One region of the Geodermatophilus sp. FMUSA9-8 genome, then DNA from elsewhere that is predicted to be linked to it. Evidence: predicted binding sites of a transcription regulator. Region 1 holds the regulator's gene; each other region holds the start of a gene.
The links. The regulator LexA, encoded in region 1, represses DNA repair genes until DNA is damaged. The targets are predictions, from matches to a motif close to TCGAACANNTGTTCGA.

Region 1 (7,481 bases):
CGCCGGGCGTGTCTCTTCCCGCGCGATGGGACCGTGACCCACTGGTGACCAGGCGCGAGCAGTTCTCCCACCCGTCACACGACACGCCGCGGCGCCGCGCGTGTCGGCGCGCGCGACACCGGGAGGTGGCGTACACGCGACGGCCGGGGCACTGCCTCCGGGCGCTGCTCCGGGCACTGCCTCCGGGCACGCGTGAGGGACGCGGAAGCCGGCCGGACCGGCCCCCGCGGGACATCCCGGCGGGAGGAGCGCCTCAGGCGGTGGGGACCGCCGGGCGGCCGCCGCGGGGGTTCGGCGCGAGGTCGCCGAGCCGGATGGGGCGGGTGAGCAGGTCGGGCTCGGGCGCGGGCAGGCGCACCGCGGGGGCGACGACGGTCGCGTCACCGACCGGGGCCGCCGTGGCGGGGGCCGCGACCGGGATCGCGGCCAGAGCCGCGGCGAGGGGCTCGGCAGGGGTGGCGGCGGCGTCCACGACGACCGCCGGCATCTCCGTCGTGAGCGCGCGGTGCCGGCCGGGGACGGCCTCGGCCGGCGCGCGGTGGCGGCCGGCGCCGGCGGCGCCGACGGCGGGCTGCTCGGCGGTGACGTCGCCGCCGTGCCGCCGGGACCGGCGCGACGCACGGGACGCGCGGCGCCCGCCGGCCGGCGCGCCGGACCCCTGGTCGAGGACGGGCTCCGGGGCGGGAGCGGGGGCGAGCGCGAGGTGGCGCTCGGGCAGCCGCACGTCGACCAGGCCGACCCACGTGCCGGCGCCCTCGACGACCCCGGGCACGTCGGCCCGCAGTCGTACCCAGGCCTCGCACGCGCCCGTCGCGTCGTGCCGCCAGCCGAGCATCGCGCCCGGCACCCAGGCGCCCTCGACGAGCACCTCGACGTCCTGCGGGGACCCGAAGGACACCGCGGCCCTGCTGTTCACGGCTGCTGACACGCTCCTGACCGTAGGTGCCGATCCGACCTCGGCGGGTGACCGACCGGGGGCCGATCGTTGACGAACTCGCGCCGCGCTTCTCGTCACTTCTCCGACCTCCGCACCGACACCGACACCGACTCCGACACCGACACCGCAGCGACACCGACACCGCAGCGACAGCGGCCTCAGCACCCGGGACCCGGCTCAGGGCAGCCGGAGCACCTGGCCGACCTCGACGACGGAGCCCTCGAGGTCGTTGAGCGCCTCGATCGCGTCGACGACGGCGCGCACGTCCTGGTCGTCGCGGGCGACCTCCGCGGCGATCGACCACACGGTGTCGCCCTCCCCCACCACGACGCTGCTGCCGGCGGCCAGCTGCAGCCCCTCGTCGGGCGCGAGGACCTCCCGGCCCAGCACCGCGCCGCCCACCCCGGCGGCGAGCACGAGGACAGCGACGAGCCGCCGCCCGCGGCCGGTCAGCCGGACCGGCACCGGGGCGGGCGCGGCCGGACGGCGGCCGGACCCCCGCGCGGGCTCGGCGCGCAACGGGCGGCCGCCGGGCCGCGCCGGGTCGCGCCGGGTGCGCGGCGCCTCGGCGGCCGGACCGGCGGAGGGACCCGTGGCCCGCGGCGCCGCGGCGGCCGGCCGGTCGGGCACCGGGCGCAGGTGACCGGCCACGCGCGGACCGGAGCCCGGCAGCGCGCCCGCCTCCCCCACGGCGCCGGCGGGCCGGCGCGGCGGCGTCCGGCGGGCCGCGGGCGCCGGTGCCCGCTCGTCGAGGAGCGGCCGCCACGGCACCCGCACCGCCGCGTCGAACTCGAGCACTGCCTGCCGCACGCCGCCCATGACCCGCTCCTCCTCGTCGACCGCCCTCGAACACGCGTTCGATTCGAACGTCTGTGCGATGTCTACCGCATGCCCCCGACGAGGTCGACACGACACCGCGGGTGTTTCGAACACACGTTTGAAGTGGCGGCCCCGAGGCGCTACGGTCCGACCAGCACCCCGTCCGTCCGGTGTCCCCCGCGGGACGTCCGTCCGCTCCCTCCCGGTCCACCCGGGAGCCGGGCGGCCGCCCGGGCGGCACGGCACCCGGGCAGGAGACCAGGTCGCGGCACGCGGCCGGCGAGGAGGAGACGTGGCGGGCACGAGCGGGACCGGCCGGCGCACGGACGGCGAGACGGCGCGAGGCACCACGGCCTCCCGCCGCCCGGCCGCCCGGCGGGGAGCGGACGCCGGGGGCGCCGCCACCGCCACGGGCACCGCCGCGGTGCGCACCTTCCCCGACCGGGCCGAGGCCGGCGACGGGCTCACCCAGCGCCAGCGCCGGGTCCTCGAGGTCATCCGCGACTCGATCGAGCGCCGCGGCTACCCGCCCTCGGTCCGGGAGATCGGCGAGGCGGTCGGCCTGTCGTCGGCGTCGTCGGTCGCCCACCAGCTGTCGGTGCTGCAGAAGAAGGGCTGGCTGCGGCGCGATCCGAACCGCCCCCGCGCGCTGGACGTCCGGCTGCCCGGCGACACCGCCGCCGAGTCGGCGCCGGCCGCCCCGGCCGCCGACGGCACGGCCGCCCCCACCTACGTCCCGCTGGTCGGCCGGATCGCCGCCGGTGGCCCGGTGCTGGCCGAGCAGGCGGTCGAGGACGTCTTCCCGCTGCCGCGCGAGCTCGTCGGCGACGGCACGCTGTTCATGCTCAAGGTCGCCGGTGACTCGATGGTCGACGCGGCCATCTGCGACGGCGACTGGGTCGTCGTGCGCCAGCAGCCGACCGCGGAGAACGGCGAGATCGTGGCCGCGATGCTCGACGGCGAGGCCACGGTGAAGACCTACAAGCGGCGCGACGGGCACGTGTGGCTGCTGCCGCACAACCCGGCGTACGAGCCCATCCCGGGCGACGAGGCGACCATCCTCGGCCGGGTGGTCACCGTCCTGCGCCGGGTCTGACGACAGCTCCCGGGGTCCGGCCCGCGCGCCGGACCCCGGGCGGGTCCGGGACGACCCGCGGGCGGTCGCGTCAGGCGGCGGGCGGCTGGCCGGCCGAGCGCCGCCGGCGCAGCCGCCCGGCGAGCCACACGAGCAGGGTGGCCACCGTGGCGGCGAGCAGCCCCGCGGCCAGCGGGGGCGTGCCGTCGTCGCCGCCGTCGAGCAGGCCCGACGGCCCGGCAGCGGTCGACGCGGGCGTCGCGGGTGCCGCCGTCCCCGCGGGGACGGGCACGAGCGTGACGTCCCCGGGCAGGCCCTCTCCCGCCACCAGCAGCGCGCCGCCGTCGGCGGTGAAGGACACCGCCTCCCCCTGCGGCGCGTCGGGGAGCGCCACCCGCACCGGCTCGCCGGCGAGCGCGGCCGGGACGTCGGAGCCGGCGAGCGGCCAGACGTAGGCGTCGGTGTAGGTGCGCAGCGCGATGCGGCTGCCGTCGCGCGCCACCGCGCCACCGGTCACCAGCAGCTGTCCCGCGCGGCCGACCGGCCCGCCCGGCGTGCCGGTCAGGGTGAAGGTCACCGTCCCGACGTCGGCCAGCGCGACCGTGCCGCCGTCGACCAGCGGCGCCGCGGGGCGGTAGACGTGGCTCGCGCCCAGCACCTCCTTGGTCACGATGTACGGCGTCCCGTCGGGGGCCACGAGCAGCGCCTCGGCGTCGTGCGGCCCGTCGGGGTAGGTGAGCCGGTACAGCGCCGTGCCGCCGTCGGGGCGCAGCGCGATGAGCGCGACGGTCGCCCGGGTGGCGTTGTTGTCGCCGGTGTCGGCGAGCCACACGGTGCCGTCGGCGCCGACGCCGAGGTCCTCGGGGTCGTAGGGGTCCAGCGGCGCGGTGGTCACGTCGACGACCTGGCACCCGCCGTCGAGGACGGCGACGCTCACCTGGTCCCCGCCGTCGGGGATGGCCAGCATCCGCTCGCCGACGTCGACGAGCCCGGACAGCTCGGCCAGCCGCGGATCGGTCACCTGACAGCGCACCGACGGCGCGGCCGTCTCCTCCGCGCGGGCCGGAGCCGCGAGCAGCGCGGGCAGCAGGGCGAGCGCGAGGGCCGGCGCGAGGACAGCGGCCGATGCCCGTCCCGCGCGCGCGGTCGCGCTAGGCGGGAGGACGGCCGGCTCGGGCACTCGCCCAGCGTGACAGGACGGATGCGTCGAGTGCGTGCACCACGCCCAGCAGGAGCAGCCCGACGGCCGCGCCGACGACCGCGTCGGTGACCCAGTGGAAGTCCAGCGACACCATCGCGATCCCGGTGGCGACCGGGCCGACGACGGCGAGCCACCACAGCAGCGTCTGCACGCGCGGGGGCAGGGCGTACTCGGCGGCCTGCCAGCGCGCGACGCCCCACATGAGCACGGCGTTGGCCACGTGCCCGGAGGGGTAGCTGGCGCCGTCGCGGTGGAAGAAGGACCCCGGGTAGGCGGGGGCGGTCCGGCCGGTGCCGAACTTGAAGGCGTAGACCACGACGGTGAGCAGGACCAGCGCGGTGAGCACCCGGACCAGGGGCAGCAGGGTGCGCCCGCGCACGCACAGCCAGGCCACCAGCCCGGCGAAGACGATGAGGATGGTGCCGCGGCCGCCGACCTGGGTGACCACCCAGACCGGCCAGTAGGCCGGCGAGTCCCGCAGGTCCCAACTGCTCACGACCTCCGAGACCTGCAGGTCCAGCCGCTCGAGGACGCCGCGGCTGAGCAGGTCGGCGGTGACCGCGACCGTCACGGCGAACGCGACCAGCAGCAGCCACCACGGCGGCCGGCCCGCGCGCACGGCGGGCGGCGGCACGGACGCGTCGCCGTCGGCCGGCGTCCCGCCCCGCACGGCGCCGCTCATGACACGGCCGCTGGTCACGTCGTCACGGTACCGGCCCGTGACCCGCCCGTGACCTCCCGAACGGGGGACGGCGAGCCGCCCGGGTGACCGGCGGGGGCCGGACACCCGGGCGGACGCCGGGAGGGGACGCGGGAGGAGCGGTCAGGCGACGGGGACGGCGAACCGCTCGAGCGCCGCGGCCAGGCCCCCGTCGACGCGGGCGGTCAGCCGGGTGCCGGCCGCCTCGTGCAGCTCGCTGAGCACCTCGCCGTCGCGGTGCACCCGGGCCACCAGGTCGCCCCGGTCGTAGGGCACCAGCACCTCGACCTCGACGTCGGGGTGCGGCAGCCGCGCCGACACGATCTCGCGGAGCTTCTCGATGCCCTCGCCGGTGCGCGCGGAGACCCACACCGCGCCGGGCAGCGCCTGACGGAGGGTGAGCACGTCGTCCTCGGTCATGGCGTCGACCTTGTTGACGACGATCAACTCCGGCACCGCGGCGGCGTCGATCTCGCGCAGCACCACGTGCACCGCGTCGATCTGGCCGAGCGGGTCGGGGTCGGAGCCGTCGACCACGTGCAGCAGCAGGTCGGCGCCGGCCACCTCCTCCAGCGTCGACCGGAACGCGTCGACGAGCTGGTGGGGCAGGTGCCGCACGAACCCGACGGTGTCGGTGAGCGTGTACTCGCGGCCGTCGGGCGACTGGGCCCGGCGCACCGTCGGGTCGAGGGTGGCGAACAGCGCGTCCTCCACCAGCACGCCCGCCCCGGTCAGCCGGTTGAGCAGGCTCGACTTGCCGGCGTTGGTGTAGCCGGCGATCGCCACGCTCGGGACGGCGTTGCGGCCGCGGGCCGAGCGCTGGGTGGCGCGCGCGGTGGCCATGCCGGCGATCTCGCGGCGCAGCTTGCTCACCCGCGCGCGGATCCGCCGGCGGTCGGTCTCGATCTTCGTCTCACCGGGACCGCGGGTACCGATGCCGCCACCACCGGCGACGCGGCCACCGGCCTGGCGGGACAGCGACTCACCCCAGCCGCGCAGGCGCGGCAGCATGTACTGCATCTGCGCCAGCTCGACCTGGGCCTTGCCCTCCCGGCTGGTGGCGTGCTGGGCGAAGATGTCGAGGATCAGCGCGGTCCGGTCGACCACCTTCACCTTGAGGATCTTCTCCAGCGCGTTGAGCTGGCCGGGGGTCAGCTCGCCGTCGGCGATGACGGTGTCGGCGCCGGTCGCGGCCACGATGTCGCGGATCTCGGCGGCCTTGCCCGAGCCCACGTAGGTGCCGGCGTCGGGCTTGTCGCGCCGCTGGCTCACGGCCTCGAGCACCTCCGAGCCCGCCGTCTCGGCGAGCGCGGCCAGCTCGGCCAGCGAGCGGTCGGCGTCGGCCTGGGTGCCCTCGGTCCAGACGCCCACGAGCACCACGCGCTCGAGGCGCAGCTGCCGGTACTCGACCTCGCTGACGTCGGCGAGCTCGGTGGACAGGCCCGCCACGCGGCGCAGCGCGCCACGCGCCTCGAGGTCGTAGGAGCCGGTGGTCCCGTCGACGTCGTCGGCGGTGTCCCACTGCCCGGCCGGGGCGGGGCGGACGTCGGCCGGCGGGGCGGCGCGGTCGGCCCGGTCCTGTGCGTCGTCGAGCACGGCGCGGTTCTGTGCGGTCGTCATCACGTCCAATGTGACACGGGCGGGAGCGGCGGTCACCTGGGTTGTCTTCTCTGCAGTCGTCATACGCCGGGTACAACACCGGAACGGGTCAGGTGCATCCCGCGGGGAGCCGGGTAGGGCGCGACGAGGACCACGACGACGACGCCGACCCAGGAGGCACCCGTGAGCACCAGCAGCAGCGAGGGCATCGAGGACCCGGGCCGCGACCCCGCCGGCCTCGAGGTGCCCCGCAACCCCTTCGGCGGCGCCGACCAGGACACCGGTCGCGGCGAGCCGCGCGGCACCGGCAACGTGGGCCCCGGCGACAAGCCGGAGGCGCCGACCGACGAGCCGGAGACCCGCGCCGACACCCCGGACGACCCCGCGGCCGACCGCTAGCGGCAGCCGGCCGGGTCCCGCTGCGGGCCCGGCCGGGTCACAGTCCCGACTCGACCATGTCGAGGGTGCGCTCGAGCACGCGCTCCCGGCGGTCGGGCGGCAGCCGGCGCAGCGGGCCCTCGGTCAGCAGCACCGCCAGCCCGTGCACGGCGGCCCAGGCCGCGGCCGCGGCGTCGGTCCGCCGGTCCTCGTCGAGGACGCCCGTGTCGACCAGGTCCGTGATGCATGCCTCCAGGACGCCGAACGGGTCGGCGCCGGGCAGGCGGCCGCGGTCGTGCCGGTTGGCCACCTGGAACAGCCCGGGCTCGTCGAGGACGAACTCGACGTAGGCACGGCCGGAGGCGCGGAACCGGCGCCGCGCCGCCGTCGCGGTGCCCGGCGCCGTGTCGGCGTCGGCGTCGGCGTCGGCGTCGGCGATCCGTGCCGCCAGCCGCTCGGCCAGCCGCCGGCGTCCCACGTCCCCCACGGCCACGAGCAGGTCCTCCCGCCCCTCGGGGAAGTGCCGGTAGGCGGCGGAGGCCGAGACCCCCAGGCCGGCGGCCAGCCGGTTGAGCCCCACCGCCGCCTCGCCGCCCTCCCGCGCGGCGGCGACCGCGGCCTCGACCAGCGCCGCCTTGAGGTCGCCGTGGTGGTAGGTCGCCCGCGCCGTCACGACCGCATCCTGCCACCGATGTTGACGCCGTTCACACCTCGGCCTATGTTCATGCCGTTCACACAGGAGGTGTGCGGTGTACGTGTCGTGGACGGCCCT
Region 2 (7,481 bases), on a different contig from region 1:
GCGGCGGCGGCGGTGGCCTGCGCCAGCGGGGCGACGGGCTCGGGCCGGACCTGCGCCCAGGCGCGGCCGCGCACCCGGTCGGCGACCTGGCCGGCGTCGACCCGGCCCAGCCACTGCTGCAGCGCGCCGACCACGGTGGCGACGTCGTCGCGCAGCGCGCCGGGCTCGGCGAGGTCGACGCCCAGCGGCAGCGCGCGGCGCAGCTCGCGGTCGTCGGCGGCCAGCGTGCGCACCAGGTCGAGCACCGACTCCACCGCCGACCAGCGGGTGACCGAGTGCACGCCGATGGTCAGGTGGGCGCTGGTCTGCCCGAGCGCGACGGCCGAGTGCAGGTAGCCGCGGGGCAGGTAGAGCGCGTCGCCGGGGCGCAGGACGGCGTCGATCACCGGCTCGCGCCGCGCGGCGGCGGCCACCTCGGCGGCCCGGTCGTTCCACGGCTGGGAGCGCAGCGGCTCCTCGAGCACGGGCTCGTGGATCGTCCAGTGCTTCTCGCCGGCGACCTGTAGCACGAAGACGTCGTGCACGTCGTAGTGCGGGCTGAACCCGCGCGAGGACGGCGGGGTCACGTAGGCGTTGACCTGCGTGGGGTGTCCCAGGTCGGCGGCCAGCTGGTCGGCGAACTCGATCAGCGGCGGCCAGAGCCGGTGCAGGCCCTGCAGGACCACGGTGCTGCCGTCGGCGAACAGGCGCAGCACGGCGTCGGAGGAGACCTGGTCGGTCACCTCGGCGCCGGCGCCGCCGGAGGTGGTGAACCGCTTCGCGTCGACGACGGCGCCGTCCTTGGCGATGCGGATGAAAGGCGTGCGCAGCCCGCGGCGGGAGAGCAGCTCGTCGACGTCGGCCAGCGTGAGCAGGTCGGCGAAGGACTCCCCGGTGTCCTCGGCGCGGGTCAGCAGGGGGCGGCGGGACCAGTGCTGCTCGGCGAAGACGGCGGGGTCGAGGTGGGTGCACCGGCGCAGGGCCGGGCGGAGGTCAGCTCCGCCCGGCCCCGCGACGGCCGGGTCCTGGTTCAGGCCGAACCGTCCGCGCCGCCGTCGGCACCACCGTCGGCACCGCCGTCCGAGCCGCCACCGACCGCGCCGCCGTCGGCCGGGCCGTGGCCGGCACCGCCGTCGGCGCCACCGTCCGCGCCGCCGTCCGCGCCACCGTCGGCACCGCCGTCCGCGCCGCCGTCGGAGCCGCCGCCCGCCGCGCCACCGTCGGCCGGGCCGTGGCCCGCGCCACCGTCGGCACCGCCGTCGGCACCGCCGTCCTGGTGGCCGGGCGTGCCCTCGCCGGCGCCGCTGTCGGCCGGACCCTCCACGCTGGTCATGTCGTCGTCGTCGAGCGCCATCGAGTTCCTCCGGTCACTGTCGCAGCCGTCCGCCGGACGGCGGTCGGTCGCGTCCCCCCTAACCCGATCGGCAGCGCGCCACACATGCCCTCACCAGCCGTTTCCCGACACGCACGGACACCCCCGCGGACGGCGCGCCGGGGACCGCGGCGGGCGGCTAGTCTCCTCCGGTCGGTCCGAACACGTGTTCGAGAGGCGGGGCGGGATGGCAGCGGGGCGTGCGGAGGGGTGCAGCGTGCTGCACGTCGACATGGACGCCTTCTTCGCCAGCGTCGAGGTGCGCCGGCACCCCGAGCTGGCCGGCACGCCGGTGATCGTCGGCGGCGCGGGCAACCGCGGGGTGGTCACCTCGGCCACCTACGAGGCGCGCGCGTACGGCGTGCACGCCGCGATGCCCACCGCCCGCGCGCTGCGGCTGTGCCCGACCGCCACCGTGCTGCCAGGGGACATGGCGCTCTACGCGGAGGTCTCCCGCTCGGTCATGGCGCTGTTCCGGTCGGTCACGCCGCTGGTCGAGCCGCTGAGCCTGGACGAGGCGTTCCTCGACGTCTCCGGGGCCGGCCGCCGGCTCGGCGACGCGGCGGAGATCGGCGAGTACCTGCGCGCCCGGGTCTTCGACGAGCAGGGCATCACCTGCTCGGTCGGGGTGGCCGGCACGAAGTTCGTGGCCAAGCTCGCCTCCACCCGGGCCAAGCCCGACGGCCTGCTCGTCGTCCGCCCGGCCGAGGTCATCGACTTCCTGCACCCGCTGCCGGTGGGCGCGCTGTGGGGAGTGGGCGCCAAGACCGAGGAGGTGCTCCTGCGGCTGGGGCTGCGCACCGTCGGCGACCTCGCGCACGTCCCGGCGCGCACCCTGCAGCGGGCGGTCGGCCCGGCGGCCGGCGGCTCGCTGCACGAGCTGGCCTGGGGCCGCGACCCCCGGCGCGTGGTCCCCGACGAGCCGGAGCGCTCGATCGGGCACGAGGAGACCTTCGGCACCGACGTCGACGACCCCGCCGTCATCCACCGGGAGCTGCTGCGGCTGGCCGAGCGGACGGCGGGCCGGCTGCGGGCGGGGAGCTGGCTGGCGCGCACGGTGAGCATCAAGGTCCGCTTCGCCGACTTGACCACGATCACCCGCAGCCGCACCCTCGACGTCCCCACCGACGTCGGGCAGGACCTCTACGACACCGCCCGCGCCCTCTTCGACGCCCTGGGCCTGGACCGGGCCCGTCTGCGGCTGGTGGGCGTGCGGGCCGAGCGGCTGGTGCAGGCCGGGTCGACGCCGCGCCAGCTCGAGCTCGGCGAGCGCGAGCACGGCCGCCGCGACGCCGAGCTGGCCGCCGACCGGGCCGCCCGGAGGTTCGGCGCGGGGGCCGTCCGGCCGGCCACGCTGCTGCACCGCGACCGCGACCGGCGGGTCCGCGACCGCCCGCGGGGGTGATCCGGGTCCACCGTGGGCGGGTCGCCGCGCGCTCGCCTTTCGCACCCCGTGAACGGCTCGTATCCTCGTGGGTACCGCCGGGGGGGACCCGGCGGATCAGGCCTTGGCCCACCTGGAGGCATCCGTGCCGCTCTCCGAGCACGAGCAGCGACTGCTGGAGCAGATCGAGCGCGCCCTCGTCGACGACGATCCGAAGTTCGCCTCCTCCGTCCGCACGGGTGACCGCAGGCTCAGGGCCCGGCGGAAGCTGCAACTGGGTGCGCTGCTCGTGGTGGTGGGCCTGGCGGTCCTCGTCGGTGGCGCCGTCGCCCCCTCGGTCCCGCTCGGCGTCCTCGGCTTCCTCGTCATGTTCGGCGGTGCCGCGCTCGGCGTGCTGAACTACCGCTCCGCCACCGGCGCGGTCGAGGCCGGCCCGGCCGGGCCCGCCGGAGCCCGCGGCGGCAGCACCGCCCGCGGCCGCGGCGGCAAGCCCCGCAAGCAGCCGCTGAAGAACCGCCTCGAGGAGCGCTTCCGCCGCCGCTACGACCAGTAGCCCGCAGCCTCCCCCGACGGCCGCCGTCCCGCACCGGGACGGCGGCCGTCGGCGTTCCCGGAGCCGTCCGGGTGTGCGGCCTGCGCCGGTCCGTGCCCGACCTCGCCCCGCGCCCGACCTCGCGTCGCGGTGCCCGACCTCGCGCCGCAGCGCGAGGCCGGGCACCACACGGCGAGGGTGGGCGAACCGGTGCCGTGGGGGAGCGGGAGGACCGGGCCGGTGACGGCGGCCGGTCAGGCCGCGGGACGGCGGCGGGGCAGCCGGGCCCGGAGCCGGTCGGCGAGCCCGCCGCCCAGCGCGTCGGCGAGCGAGGCCGGCCACAGCAGCGCCCGCACACGCACCCGCGCCGGCACCGCGGCTGCCAGCCCCCTGCGCGCGGCCCGGAGCGCCGCGACGGCGGACGGGTCGCCGGGCGCCGCGCCGGGGCGGCCGTAGCTGGCCGTCTCCTCCGCGCGGGCCAGCCGCTCGACCGCCTCGGCCGCCTCCGGCGAGCCCGCCCGGTGGGCCCCGGCGGTGGTCTCCAGTGTCCGGGCGAGGCCGGCCGCCTGCTGGCGCGGCGTGCGCGCCGGGTCCCACGGCAGGCCGAGGTCGCGGGCGGTGGCGGCGAGCTCGTCCCACAGCGCCGCCGGGCCGCCGTCGTCGAGGCGCCGGCGCCGTTGCAGCGCGCGCACCCCGGCCGGGGCGCCCAGCAGCGCGGCCAGGCCGAGCAGCACGCCGGCGGCGACCAGCACCGGCCGCGCCGACCCGGCATCGCGGGACCCCGGCATGCCCGTCGTGGTCCCGGCGCCGTCGACGCGGTCCACCTGCGGCGCGGGGGTCACCGGCGCCGGGGCCGGCACCGCCGGGGTGCCGTCCGGCGTCGAGGCGTCCTCCTGCGGCGTCGGCCGCGGCGCCCAGGGCAGCTCGACGGCGCGGTCGGGGTCGATCGGGGTGGGGTCGAACGGGATCCAGCCGAGGTCGTCGAAGTAGACCTCCACCCACGCGTGCGCGTCGGAGCTGGTGATCAGCCGCTCGCCGCCCGGCTGGATGCGGCCGGGGGTGTAGCCCAGCGCCACCCGGGCGGGGATGCCCGCCTCGCGGACCATCGCGGCCATCGCCCCGGCGTACTGCTCGCAGTAGCCCTGCTTGAGCCGCAGGAAGTCGGCGAGGTCGTCGCCGGTGGTGCCCGGTGCGGTGGCGAGGCTGTAGACGAAGCCGTTCTCCCGGGAGAACCACCCGTGGATCGACCGGACGGCGTCGTAGGGGGTGGCGGCGCCCGCGGTCAGCTGGGCGACCAGGTCGGTGACCTCGGGGGCCAGTGGCGGGATGGCGGTGTCGCGCTCGCGCACCGGGTCGTCCGCGCGCAGCGGCGCGGCGGCGCGCAGCTCGTCCTCGCTCGGCCGCGGCTCCACCGCGGTGACCCGGTAGCCGGCCGAGGCGGTGGTCGTGTCGCGCCCGAAGACCGTGCCGGTGACCGGGTCGAACCGCCAGGCGTCGGGGTCGGCGATGTCCACGGTCAGCGGGGAGGTGAGCACGGGCAGGAACCGGTCGTCGTGGCCGACCGCGGTGATCGTGGCCTCCACCGGCCGGCCGTCGCGGCGCCCGGGCAGCGGCGCCAGCGGGTCGGGCTGGGCCACCGACGCCTCGCCGTCGAGGTTGCCCGTCGTCCACCCCTCCTCGGCGGTGTACCGGTCGAGCGTCACGACGCGCAGGTAGCCGGGGTCGTCGACCGAGACGTCCACGCGGAGCAGGTCGATCGGCTCGGGGAGGGTGAGCTGGCCCTGCAGCGCGGCGGCCGGGTCCAGCGCCGTCCCGGTGGCGCCGCCGCCCCCGCCCGGGCCGAAGCCCGAGGCCAGCCGGCCCTCGGGGAGGGTGGGGACGACGCTGCCGGCCACCAGCGCCACCGCCAGCGCCGCGAGCGCGGTGCCCGCCGCGGCCGCGGACCCGGCGCCGTGGCCGCCCGCCCGGCCGGTGCGCGCGGCCAGCCGCCGGGACTGGTCGGCCCACATCAGCAGCGCCAGGCCCGCCGCCGGGGCGGCCAGCGCCCCCAGCCCGACGTCGCCGGTGACGGTGCTGACCGGCACGCAGAAGAGCACCAGCAGGCCGAGCCCGGCCAGCGCCGGCTGCCGTCCGCCGACGGCGACCAGGTCGACGGTGACCGCGACCATCCCCACGAGCAGGACGGTCAGCGCCAGCAGCCCGGTCAGCGGCAGCGCGGGGGTGGCCTGCTCGCGGATCTCCGCCGACCCCGCGGTCAGGACGGCGCCGAGCGACCCGAGGCTGCGCGGGGTCGGCAGCCACCCGCCGACCGCCCGCGCCGGGGCGAACAGCGCCGTCATGAGGCAGGTGAGGGCGGCGAGCTGGCCCAGCGGCACCAGGGGCACGCCGAGGGCCGCGGCGCGCGCGGGCAGCGCCCGCCCGCCCGAGGCCCAGGCCCACAGCGCGGGACCCGCCGCGCGCAGCGCCAGGCCGGTGAGCGCGACGACGGCGATCGCGGCGAGGGCCGGCGCCAGCCAGTCGGGCCGGGTGAAGACGGGGAACAGCGCGCACGCGCCGAGCGCGGTGGCGACGGCGGCGGCGGCGGTCGTGCCGCCCTCGCGGCGCAGCGTCCCGGGCGGCCGGGGCGGGGGAGGGCGGCGCGCGACCGGCGTCCGCGGCGGCGGTGCGGGCGCCGGGGGAGCGGCCGGCGGCGGCGCGAGCGCGGTCATGCCGGCACCCCGATCCCGCCGGCCCGCAGGCCCGCGCCGCGCTGGGCGGCGAGGTCGGCCCAGACCGCCTCGACGCCGCGGCCGGCCCCGGCGACGGCGACCTGCCAGCCCGCGCCGCGCAGCAGCGACGCCGACTCCGCCACCTGTGCGGCCAGGTGCGCCCGCGACGTCGCCGACAGCGAGCGGCGGCTGCGCCCGCCCGGGTCGGCCCAGCTCGCGACGTCGAGCAGGACCGCGACGTCGGTGTGCGGGCCGGAGCGGGCGGTGACCAGCTCGGCGAGGTCGTCGGGGCCGACCGCGCCCAGCAGCGCCACGACCGGGCCGTCGCCGGCCACCCGGTGCAGCAGGTCGGCGGCGGGCGCGAGCGAGGAGCCGCGCGCCGGGCCGAGCACGGCCAGCCGGTCGAGCAGCTCGGTGGGGCCGAGGCCCGCCGACCCCTCACCGGGCGCGAGCTCGCCCTCGGCGGTGACCACCCGGAGCACGGCGCCACGGCGGGCCAGCGAGCTGCCGATGCTGGCCGCGGCCTCGACGAGCCACTCGAGGCTGTCCGGCGGCGGGGACGGGTCGCCGGGCGGGCCGGGGACGGACGTGGCGGCGGGCCCGGGGCCGGCCGCCCGGGTGAGCAGGTGGGCACGCACCCGGGTGTCGAGCAGCAGCGCCGCCTGCGCCCGCCAGGGCCGCTCCTCCATCCGCACCATGAGCTCGCCGGTGCGCGCGGTGGCCCGCCAGTGCACCTTGCGGAGGTCGTCCCCGTGCCGGTAGGCGCGGGTGCTGACGTCGTCCTCGCCGTGCACCGCGATCGAGCGGCGGGCGCCGTCCCCGCCGCCGCCGTGGCCGCCGGCCGGGCCGCCGGGCCCGAGCGGGCGCACCCGCGGGACGACGAGCAGCGGGGCGCCGTCGGTGCCGCTGGTGGTGCGCTGCACCAGGCCGAACGGGTCGACCAGCCGCAACCGCAGCGGGCCCAGCCGGAACCGGCCGCGCCGCCCGCCGTGCACCCGGTAGGGCAGGGCCGCGGTGCGCCCGGCGGGCAGCCGTTCGACGACGAAGCCGGGGGAGCGGCCGGCGTCCTCGGGCAGCTGCTCGGACAGCAGCCACAGCCGGCCGGTGCGCCGGTCGGTGTTGGTGACCTCCAGCAGCACGTCGGCGTCCTCCCCGCGCGGCACGCGGGCCGGGGTCACCGTGCGCCGCACCGCCACGCGGAAGCGCTGCCGGGCCACCAGCACCGCCGAGAGCAGCGGCAGCGCCAGCAGGAACACCGCGATCTGCACCAGCGGCCGCTCTCCGAGCAGCGCGCCGAGGCCGAGCAGCGTCAGGCCGGCGGCGACCAGGCAGCGCCCGCGCAGGGTGAGCGAGGTCAGCGCGCTCCGGAGCTGGCCGGCCACCGGTCAGCGCCCGCGCAGCACGGGCACCGAGCCGAGCAGCCCGGTGACGACCTGTTCGGCCGTGCGCCGCGCGGCCGCGGCGTCGGCGGTGAGCAGCAGGCGGTGGGAGAGCACGGGCAGTGCC
Region 3 (7,481 bases), on a different contig from region 1:
CGTCGTCGCGGACGTTGGAGGGCGGCGAGAGGAACTCGTGCAGCAGGTAGCCGTTGGCGCCGTGGATCTCGACGCCGTCGAGGCCGGCCTCGCGGGCCCGCTCGGCGGCGCGCGCGAAGGCGCGGACGACGTCGCGGACCTCGTCCGTGGTGAGCGCGTGCGGCACCGGGTAGGCCTGCTTGCCCTTCTCGGTGTGGCCCTCACCCTGGATGGCGATCGCGCTCGGGGCGACGACGCGGCGGCCGCCGTTGACGTCGGGGTGGGTGACGCGGCCGCCGTGCATCACCTGCATGACGATCCGGCCGCCGCGTGCGTGCACGGCGTCGGCGACGCGGCGCCAGCCGGCGACCTGCTCGTCGGTGACGATGCCGGGCTGCCCGACGAACGCCTGCGACTCGTGGACGGGATAGGTGCCCTCGGTGACGATCAGGCCGATGGAGGCGCGCTGCGCGTAGTGCTCGACGACGAGGTCGCCGGGGACACCGGAGCTGCCGGAGCGCATGCGGGTCAGGGGCGCCATGGCCACGCGGTTGGCGAGCTCGAGGTCGCCGAGGGTCACGGGGGAGAACAGGTCCACGGGAGGTTCCGACACCGCGCGGGGCCGCGTTCTTCCGGGGTGCGGGCGGCGTCACACCCGGCACGATGGGCCGGTGAGCCCGCTCGCCGCCGCCGTCGCGGGCTGGTCGCCCGTCCCGGTCACCGACACCGCCGTCGTCGCGCCCGGGCCCGCGGCGGCCTTCGCGGCGCTGCTCGACCGCCCCGCCGACGCGCCCGCGGAGGGTGACCCGCTGCCGCTGGGCTGGCACTGGTTCACCTTCGTGGAGCGGCCGGCCACCGCCGACCTCGGCGAGGACGGCCACCCGCGCGACGGGCACTTCCTCCCGCCGCTGCCGCACCGGCGCCGGATGATCGCCGGTGGCCGGTTCGAGGTGGCCGCGCCGCTGGTCATGGGCTCGACGGTGGAGCGGACGTCGTCGCTGGCCCGCTGCGAGGTCAAGGCCGGGCGCAGCGGCGAGATGCTGCTGGTCACGGTGCGCAGCGAGTTCCGTTCGGCGGGGCTGCTGCTGCTCACCGAGGAGCAGGACGTCGTCTACCGCTCCCAGCCGGGCGGGTCCTCACCGGCGCCGGCGGGTGCCGGGGTGCCGGGCGTGGACGGCGGCGCCTCGGTGGACCTGGTCCCCGACGAGGCGCTGCTGTTCCGGTTCAGCGCGCTCACCTACAACGCGCACCGCATCCACTACGACGCGCGGTACGCCACCGGCGTCGAGGGCCATCCCGGACTGGTCGTGCACGGCCCGCTGCTGGCGCTGCTGCTCCTGGAGGTCCCGCGCCGCGCCATGTCGGAGGGGTCCGCTCCGGACCGGTCCCTCACGTCCTTCGCCCACCGGCTGGCCCGCCCGGTGTACGCGGGCGCGGCCGTCCGGGCGACCGGCCGGGCCGACGGGGAGCGGTGGTCGCTGTCGGCCGGCGCGGTCGGCGGGCCGGCGTCGATCACCGGCACCGCCACGCTCGGCCCCCTCGCCTCCTGACGTCGGGGGCTCAGCGCGTTCCCGCGGGAACTCAGCGCGTTTCCGCGGGAACGCCTGTCCGCAGCACGGTCCCACCCGACGGCGTTCCCGCGGGAACGCCCTCAGGCCGCTGACCTGCGGTTCTGTCGGTGGCCGGGTCTAGCGTCCCGAACACACGTTCGAGGAGGACGCCGTGCCCGAGGACCATCCCGCCGCCGAGACGGAACTGCCGCTCGACGAGCTCGCCGAGCGCATCACCGGCGCCGCCGTCCGGCTGGCCGCCGCCACGGCGGAGTGGCTGCTGCTCATCGCCCAGTTCGACCGGCGCGAGGGCTGGGCGGGCCACGGTCTCCGGTCGTGCGCGCACTGGCTGGCCTGGCAGTGCGGGCTGTCCCCGGGCACCGCGCGCGAGCACGTCCGGGTCGCCCGTGCCCTCACCACGCTGCCCGGGATCCGCGGCGCCTTCACCGCCGGCCGGCTGTCCTACTCCAAGGTCCGCGCCATCACCCGCGTCGCGGCCCCCGAGACCGAGGCGGCCCTGCTCGGTCTCGCGCGCGAGGCCACAGCCGCGCAGGTGGAGCGGGTGGTCCGGGGGTGGCGCCGCTCTGACGCGGTCGAGGCCGGCACCGTCCGCGAGAAGCGGCGCTTCGAGTACTGGTGGGACGACGACGGGATGCTCGTCGTGCACATGCGCCTCGACCCCGAGCAGGGCGCGGCCTTCCTCACCGGCATCGACTCGCTGGCCGAGCGCGACGCGCGCCGCGACCGGGCCGCCGCGAAGCAAGCCGCCGAGCGAGCGGCCGCCGCAGCGGCGGCCACCACCGCGGAGGACGGCATCACTCCGGACGGCATCACTCCGGACGGCGCCACCCCGGACGGCGGGACCTCCGATAGCGCGGGGAGCCGGACCGACGACGAGCCGCTCGACGAGGTCGCGCTGGCGCGGGAGCGGACGGCCGAGCGCCGGTGCGCCGCCGTGGCCCGATTGGGCGCCGCCGCACCGGAGGCCGACCGCCGGGCCGGCGACCCGCCACGGCGGGAGGTGGTCGTGCACGTCGACGCCGCCGTGCTCGCCGACGACGCCGCGGCGGGCCGCGCCTACCTGGAGAACGGGCCGGCCCTGCACGGCAGCCAGGTCCGCCGGATGCTCTGCGAGGCCACCGTGGTCACGATGCTCGAGCGGGACCGGGAACCGCTGGCCGTCGGCCGGGCGCGGCGGCTGGCCACCCGGGCCCAGCGGCGAGCGCTCGTGCGGCGCGACGGCGGGTGCATCCGGCCGGGCTGCCCCGAGACCCGCCCCGAGCGGCTGCACGCCCACCATCTGCGGCGCTGGTCCGCCGGCGGGAGCACCGACATCGACAACATGGCGCTCCTCTGCGACGCCGACCACGGCCTCGCGCACGACCTCGACCTGCGGATGAGCCGGCGCGGCGGCGAGCTGGTCGCCGTCACACCGGACGGCCGCCGCGTGTGGACCCGGGGCGACACCGCCTTCACCGCGGGCGTCGAGACGGGCGTCGACCTCCCCGACGTCGCCACCTCGGACGCCGGGCACGGGACCGTCCTGCGGCTGCAGCCCGGTGGGGACCGGCAGCTGCCCGCGACACTCGCGGTCGGCGGGGAGCGGATGGACCTGGGCTACGTCGTCGGGGTGCTGCTCGGCAACCGCGACCTGGAGCGCCGGCTCGCAGCCGAACGCGGCGGACGGGCGGCCTGACCCGCCCGGCGTTCCCGCGGGAACGCCGGCTCGCACATCGCGCCGGAGCCCGCGGGGACCCGGACGAGGACGCGTCCAGGGTGGCCGGAGCAGCGGCTCCGGCCACCCTGGACGGGACGTCGTCGGTCAGGCCACCGCGCGGCGGCGGGTGACGACCGCCCCGGCGGCCAGGCTGACTCCCAGCCAGCCGGCGAGGACCAGCAGGGACTGCGTCGGGGTCCCGCCCTGCGCGAGGGTGAGCACGGCCTCGGCCGGGTCGAGCCTCGAGCCGACCTCCGGCTTGAAGGTGCGCACCAGCGGCAGCACGCCGAGGACGACCAGGTAGAAGGACGTCAGCGCGGCCGGGGTGTTGGCCAGCGCCGCGCCGGAACCGGCGCCCATCAGCGCGAACACCGCGCCCGCGGCGACGACCACACCGAGCGCGCGCCCGGCGCCGTCCCAGGACACGTCGCCGGCGAGCAGCGCCAGCGCGCCGGCGACGAGCGCCGCGGACACCGCCGCCAGCACCGCGCCGAGCAGCCCGACGGCCGCCTTGGCCGCCAGCACCCGCCCCCGGCGCGGGACGAGCAGGTAGGTGGTCTGCACGGTCCGGTGGCTCCACTCCCCCGCCGTGGACAGCACGCCGAGGGCGACCAGCACCAGGCCGGTGAGCATCCCCATCACGCCGATCGGTCCGGTCACCGACCCCAGGTCCTCGGTGCTGGCGGACGCGATCAGCGCGGTCGCGGCCGGCGCGAGGAGGGCGGCCGCCGCGGCCAGCGACCGGCCCGAGCGGGTGGACAGCGACTTGCGGACCTCGACGCCGACCAGCGTGGCGGCCGACGGCGCACCGGAGCGGACGGGCGGACGGACGCCGGAAGGGGACGCGGCGGGAGGGGACGCGGCGGGAGGGGCGCCCCGGGCGGGGAGGTCGGCGGGCAGGACGGTGGCCATGACGGTCTCCAGGGAGGGGGTCGGGTCGGGCGCGGAAGGGGTCGGGATCAGCGCGGGAGGAGTCGGGACGGGCGGGAGGAGGGCTCAGGCCGCGGCGGTGAGCTGGAAGAACAGGTCCTCGATGCCACGGCGGACGGGGCGCAGGTCGGTGAGCACGAGGCCGGCCGCCGCGGCGACCGCGCCGACCTGGCCCGGCTCGGCGCCCGGCACCACGAGGGCGCCGTCGGACCCGTGTTGCACGTGGAACCCGGCCGTCTCGAGCGCCCGGGCCAGCGCCTCGGGATCGGTGGCGCGCACCGCGGCGCCGTCGCCGCCGAGCAGGTCGCCGACCGGGCCGTCGGCCACCACCCGCCCGGCGCCGATGACGAGCAGCCGGTCGACGGTCGACTCCACCTCGCCGAGCAGGTGCGAGGACAGCAGCACCGTGCCGCCGCGCGCCGCGTGGCCGCGCAGCAGGTCGCGCATCCAGCGGATGCCCTCGGGGTCCAGGCCGTTGGCCGGCTCGTCGAAGACCAGCACCGGCGGGTCGGCCAGCAGCGCCCCGGCGATGCCCAGCCGCTGCCGCATGCCGAGCGAGTAGCCGCCGATGCGCCGGCCGGCCGCCGCGGTGAGCCCGACCATCCCGAGCACCTCCTCCACCCGCGCCACCGGCACGCCGACGACCGAGGCGAGCAGCCGCAGGTGCGTCCGGCCGGTGCGCCCGGGGTGGACGGCGGAGGCGTCGAGCAGGGTGCCGACGACGGCGCCCGGGTTCGGCAGGCCGGCGTAGGCCCGTCCGTCGAAGGAGGCGCTGCCCGCGGTCGCCGGCACGAGGCCGGTCATCATCCGCATCGTCGTCGTCTTGCCCGCGCCGTTGGGCCCGAGGAAGCCGGTCACCGTGCCGGGCTCGAGGGTGAAGGACACGTCGTCGACGACGGTCCGGGCGCCGTACTGCTTGGTCAGTCCGCTGACCTCGATCATCACTGCCTCCGGGCTCTCGCTGCGGTCACCGGAGAACCTGCCGCCCGGGGGCGGGTCCCCGCGTCGGCCGGAGGCAGCCGATCCGGGTCGACGGACGGCGTCGCCGTGTCGTCCGGAAGTGGACACGGCACCGCGCCGGACGGACGACCCGCGGACGCCACCGGCCGACCTACGCTCCGCCCATGGGGTCCCGGCAGCGCGTGTGGCCGGGCCTGCGCGCGCGCAGCATCGGCTTCGAGGCGTTCGTCGCGCTGCTGGGCGCGGGCACGGTGACGGTCGGCGTCGTCACCCCGGAGGCGCGGCTGACCGCGGACGCCGTCCTGCTCGTCGGCGGCCTGCTGCTGGTCGCCACCCTGTTCCTGTTCCGCCGGTCGGCGCCCGTGGTGCCCTTCGTCGTCAGCGCGGTCCTCGGGGTGCTGGTCCCGGCGCTGGTGGTCGGCATGCTGCTCACCGCCTACGCGGTCGGCCGCTACGAGGGCCGCTGGCCGGTGCGCGCGGCCGCCGGCGTCCTCGGGACGGTCGCGCTCGTGCAGCCCTGGGCGATCGGGACGCCGGACGAGGCGGTGGGCGCCCTCGGCGGGGTGGCCATCGCCCTCGTGCTGCCCGCGGCGCTCGGCATCTGGCAGCGCACCCGCGCCCAGCTGCTCGCCGCGCTGCGCGAGCGGGCCGCGCGCGCCGAGGCCGAGCGGGAGCGGCTGGCGTCGGCCGCGGTGCTGGCCGAGCGCACCCGCATCGCCCGCGAGATGCACGACGCCGTCGGGCACCGGGTGAGCCTGATGGTGCTGCAGGCCGGCGCGATCGAGGTGGCCGCCGCCGACCCGGACCGGGTGGAGCAGCTGGCCGGGCAGGTGCAGACGGCGGGGCGGCAGGCACTGGAGGAGCTGCGGCAGATGGTCGGGGTGCTGCGCGCCGGGGAGGTCGACGAGGCCGCGCCGCTCGGACCGCAGCCGGGCCTGCCCGAGCTGCCGCGCCTGGTGGCCTCCGCGCGGGAGGCCGGCATGGAGGTGGGCTGGACCGGCCCCGCGGAGGGGACCGCTCCGGTCGACCCCGTCGTCGGCCGGGCGGCGTACCGCATCGTGCAGGAGGCGCTCACCAACGCCGGGCGGCACGCCCCCGACGCGCCGGTGCAGCTCACCGTCGAGCGCCGTCCGGACGGGCTGCACGTGCGGGTGGTCAACGGCCCGCCCGCCCGCGCGGCGGAGCCGGTGCCCGGAGGCGGCTTCGGCCTGATCGGGCTCGGCGAGCGGGTGCGCACCCTCGGCGGGCGGCTCCGCGCCGAGCCGCGCCTCGACGGCGGCTTCTGCGTCGAGGCGGAGCTGCCCGCGTGACCGGGGACGGGCGCCGCATCCGGGTGCTGCTGGTCGACGACGAGGAGCTGGTGCGCTTCGGCCTGCGCACGGTCCTCGAGGCCGCCGGGGACATCGACGTCGTCGGGGAGGCCGGCGACGGCGCCGCGGGGGTGGCCGCGGCGCGCGAGCTGCGGCCCGACGTCGTGCTCACCGACGTCCGCATGCCCGGCATGGACGGGCTGGCCGCCACCCGCGCGATCCTCGCCCTGCCCGACCCGCCGCAGGTCGCCGTCCTGACCACCTTCCACGTCGACGAGTACGTCTACGCGGCGCTGGCCGCCGGGGCGGCGGGGTTCCTGCTCAAGGACACCCCGCCGCGGCAGATCGCGGCCGCCGTCCGGGCGGTGGCCGACGGGACGGCGACCCTCTCCCCCGCCGTCACCGCCGGGCTCATCGCCTCCTACGTCGGCAGCCGGGCCACCCCGCGGCGGGCGGAGGCGCTGCAGCGGGTGGCCGCCCTCTCCGACCGCGAGCGCGAGGTGCTCGTCCTGCTCGGCAGCGGCGGCTCCAACGCCGAGCTCGCGGGCCGGCTGTTCGTCAGCGAGGCCACCGTGAAGACCTACGTCTCGCGGCTCCTCACCAAGCTCGACCTGGCCAACCGGACGCAGGCGGCGATCCTCGCCCACGAGGCCGGCCTGCTCGGGGGCTGAGCCCCGCTCGGCGCGAGCCCGCTCACCGCGTGCCCGGTCAGCGCGAGAGCAGCCGCCGGGTCTGGCGGGCGCGGGCCACCAGCGCGCCGTCCTCCGTGCGCAGTTCGGCCTCGTCGACGGCGACGGCGTTGTCGGCCCACGTGGTCACCTGGTCGACCAGCACCCACGCGCCCGTCGCCGGCGGCGGGCCGGCCAGGTGCGCGGTGAGCTCCACGGTCGGCATCGCCGCGGGGGCCGTGCGGACGGCGAACAGCGACGGAGGCAGCGCGTCGAGCAGGACGCCGAGCTGCACCAGCGGCGGGAGGTCGCCGTCGATGCGGACCCACGCGGTCAGGCGCGGCTCGTCCCCGCCGGCGAGCGGGCG

Region 2: a site for LexA is predicted at 1,510-1,525, ahead of dinB (DNA polymerase IV). Genes of this name have one in related genera too.
Region 3: a site for LexA is predicted at 1,676-1,691, ahead of WA616_RS23845 (HNH endonuclease signature motif containing protein). Genes of this name have one in related genera too.

The regions. Positions count from the first base shown of each region.
Region 1 is NZ_JBAGKE010000007.1:227,661-235,141, forward strand. Features, by position in the region: gene WA616_RS16150 (hypothetical protein) at 254-928, opposite strand; gene WA616_RS16155 (LysM peptidoglycan-binding domain-containing protein) at 1,115-1,756, opposite strand; gene lexA (transcriptional repressor LexA) at 2,049-2,852, shown strand; gene WA616_RS16165 (hypothetical protein) at 2,923-4,011, opposite strand; gene WA616_RS16170 (phosphatase PAP2 family protein) at 3,983-4,732, opposite strand; gene hflX (GTPase HflX) at 4,856-6,352, opposite strand; gene WA616_RS16180 (hypothetical protein) at 6,515-6,730, shown strand; gene WA616_RS16185 (TetR-like C-terminal domain-containing protein) at 6,768-7,382, opposite strand; gene WA616_RS16190 (hypothetical protein) at 7,459-7,481, shown strand, end outside.
Region 2 is NZ_JBAGKE010000004.1:257,786-265,266, reverse strand. Features, by position in the region: gene WA616_RS11030 (cupin domain-containing protein) at 1-722, opposite strand, end outside; gene WA616_RS11025 (hypothetical protein) at 1,010-1,333, opposite strand; gene dinB (DNA polymerase IV) at 1,569-2,756, shown strand; gene WA616_RS11015 (DUF3040 domain-containing protein) at 2,881-3,288, shown strand; gene WA616_RS11010 (transglutaminase family protein) at 3,522-5,975, opposite strand; gene WA616_RS11005 (DUF58 domain-containing protein) at 5,972-7,357, opposite strand; gene WA616_RS11000 (AAA family ATPase) at 7,361-7,481, opposite strand, start outside.
Region 3 is NZ_JBAGKE010000015.1:45,248-52,728, forward strand. Features, by position in the region: gene WA616_RS23835 (alkene reductase) at 1-577, opposite strand, end outside; gene WA616_RS23840 (hypothetical protein) at 651-1,529, shown strand; gene WA616_RS23845 (HNH endonuclease signature motif containing protein) at 1,702-3,225, shown strand; gene WA616_RS23850 (hypothetical protein) at 3,352-4,158, opposite strand; gene WA616_RS23855 (ABC transporter ATP-binding protein) at 4,243-5,118, opposite strand; gene WA616_RS23860 (sensor histidine kinase) at 5,301-6,446, shown strand; gene WA616_RS23865 (response regulator transcription factor) at 6,443-7,117, shown strand; gene WA616_RS23870 (thioesterase family protein) at 7,155-7,481, opposite strand, start outside.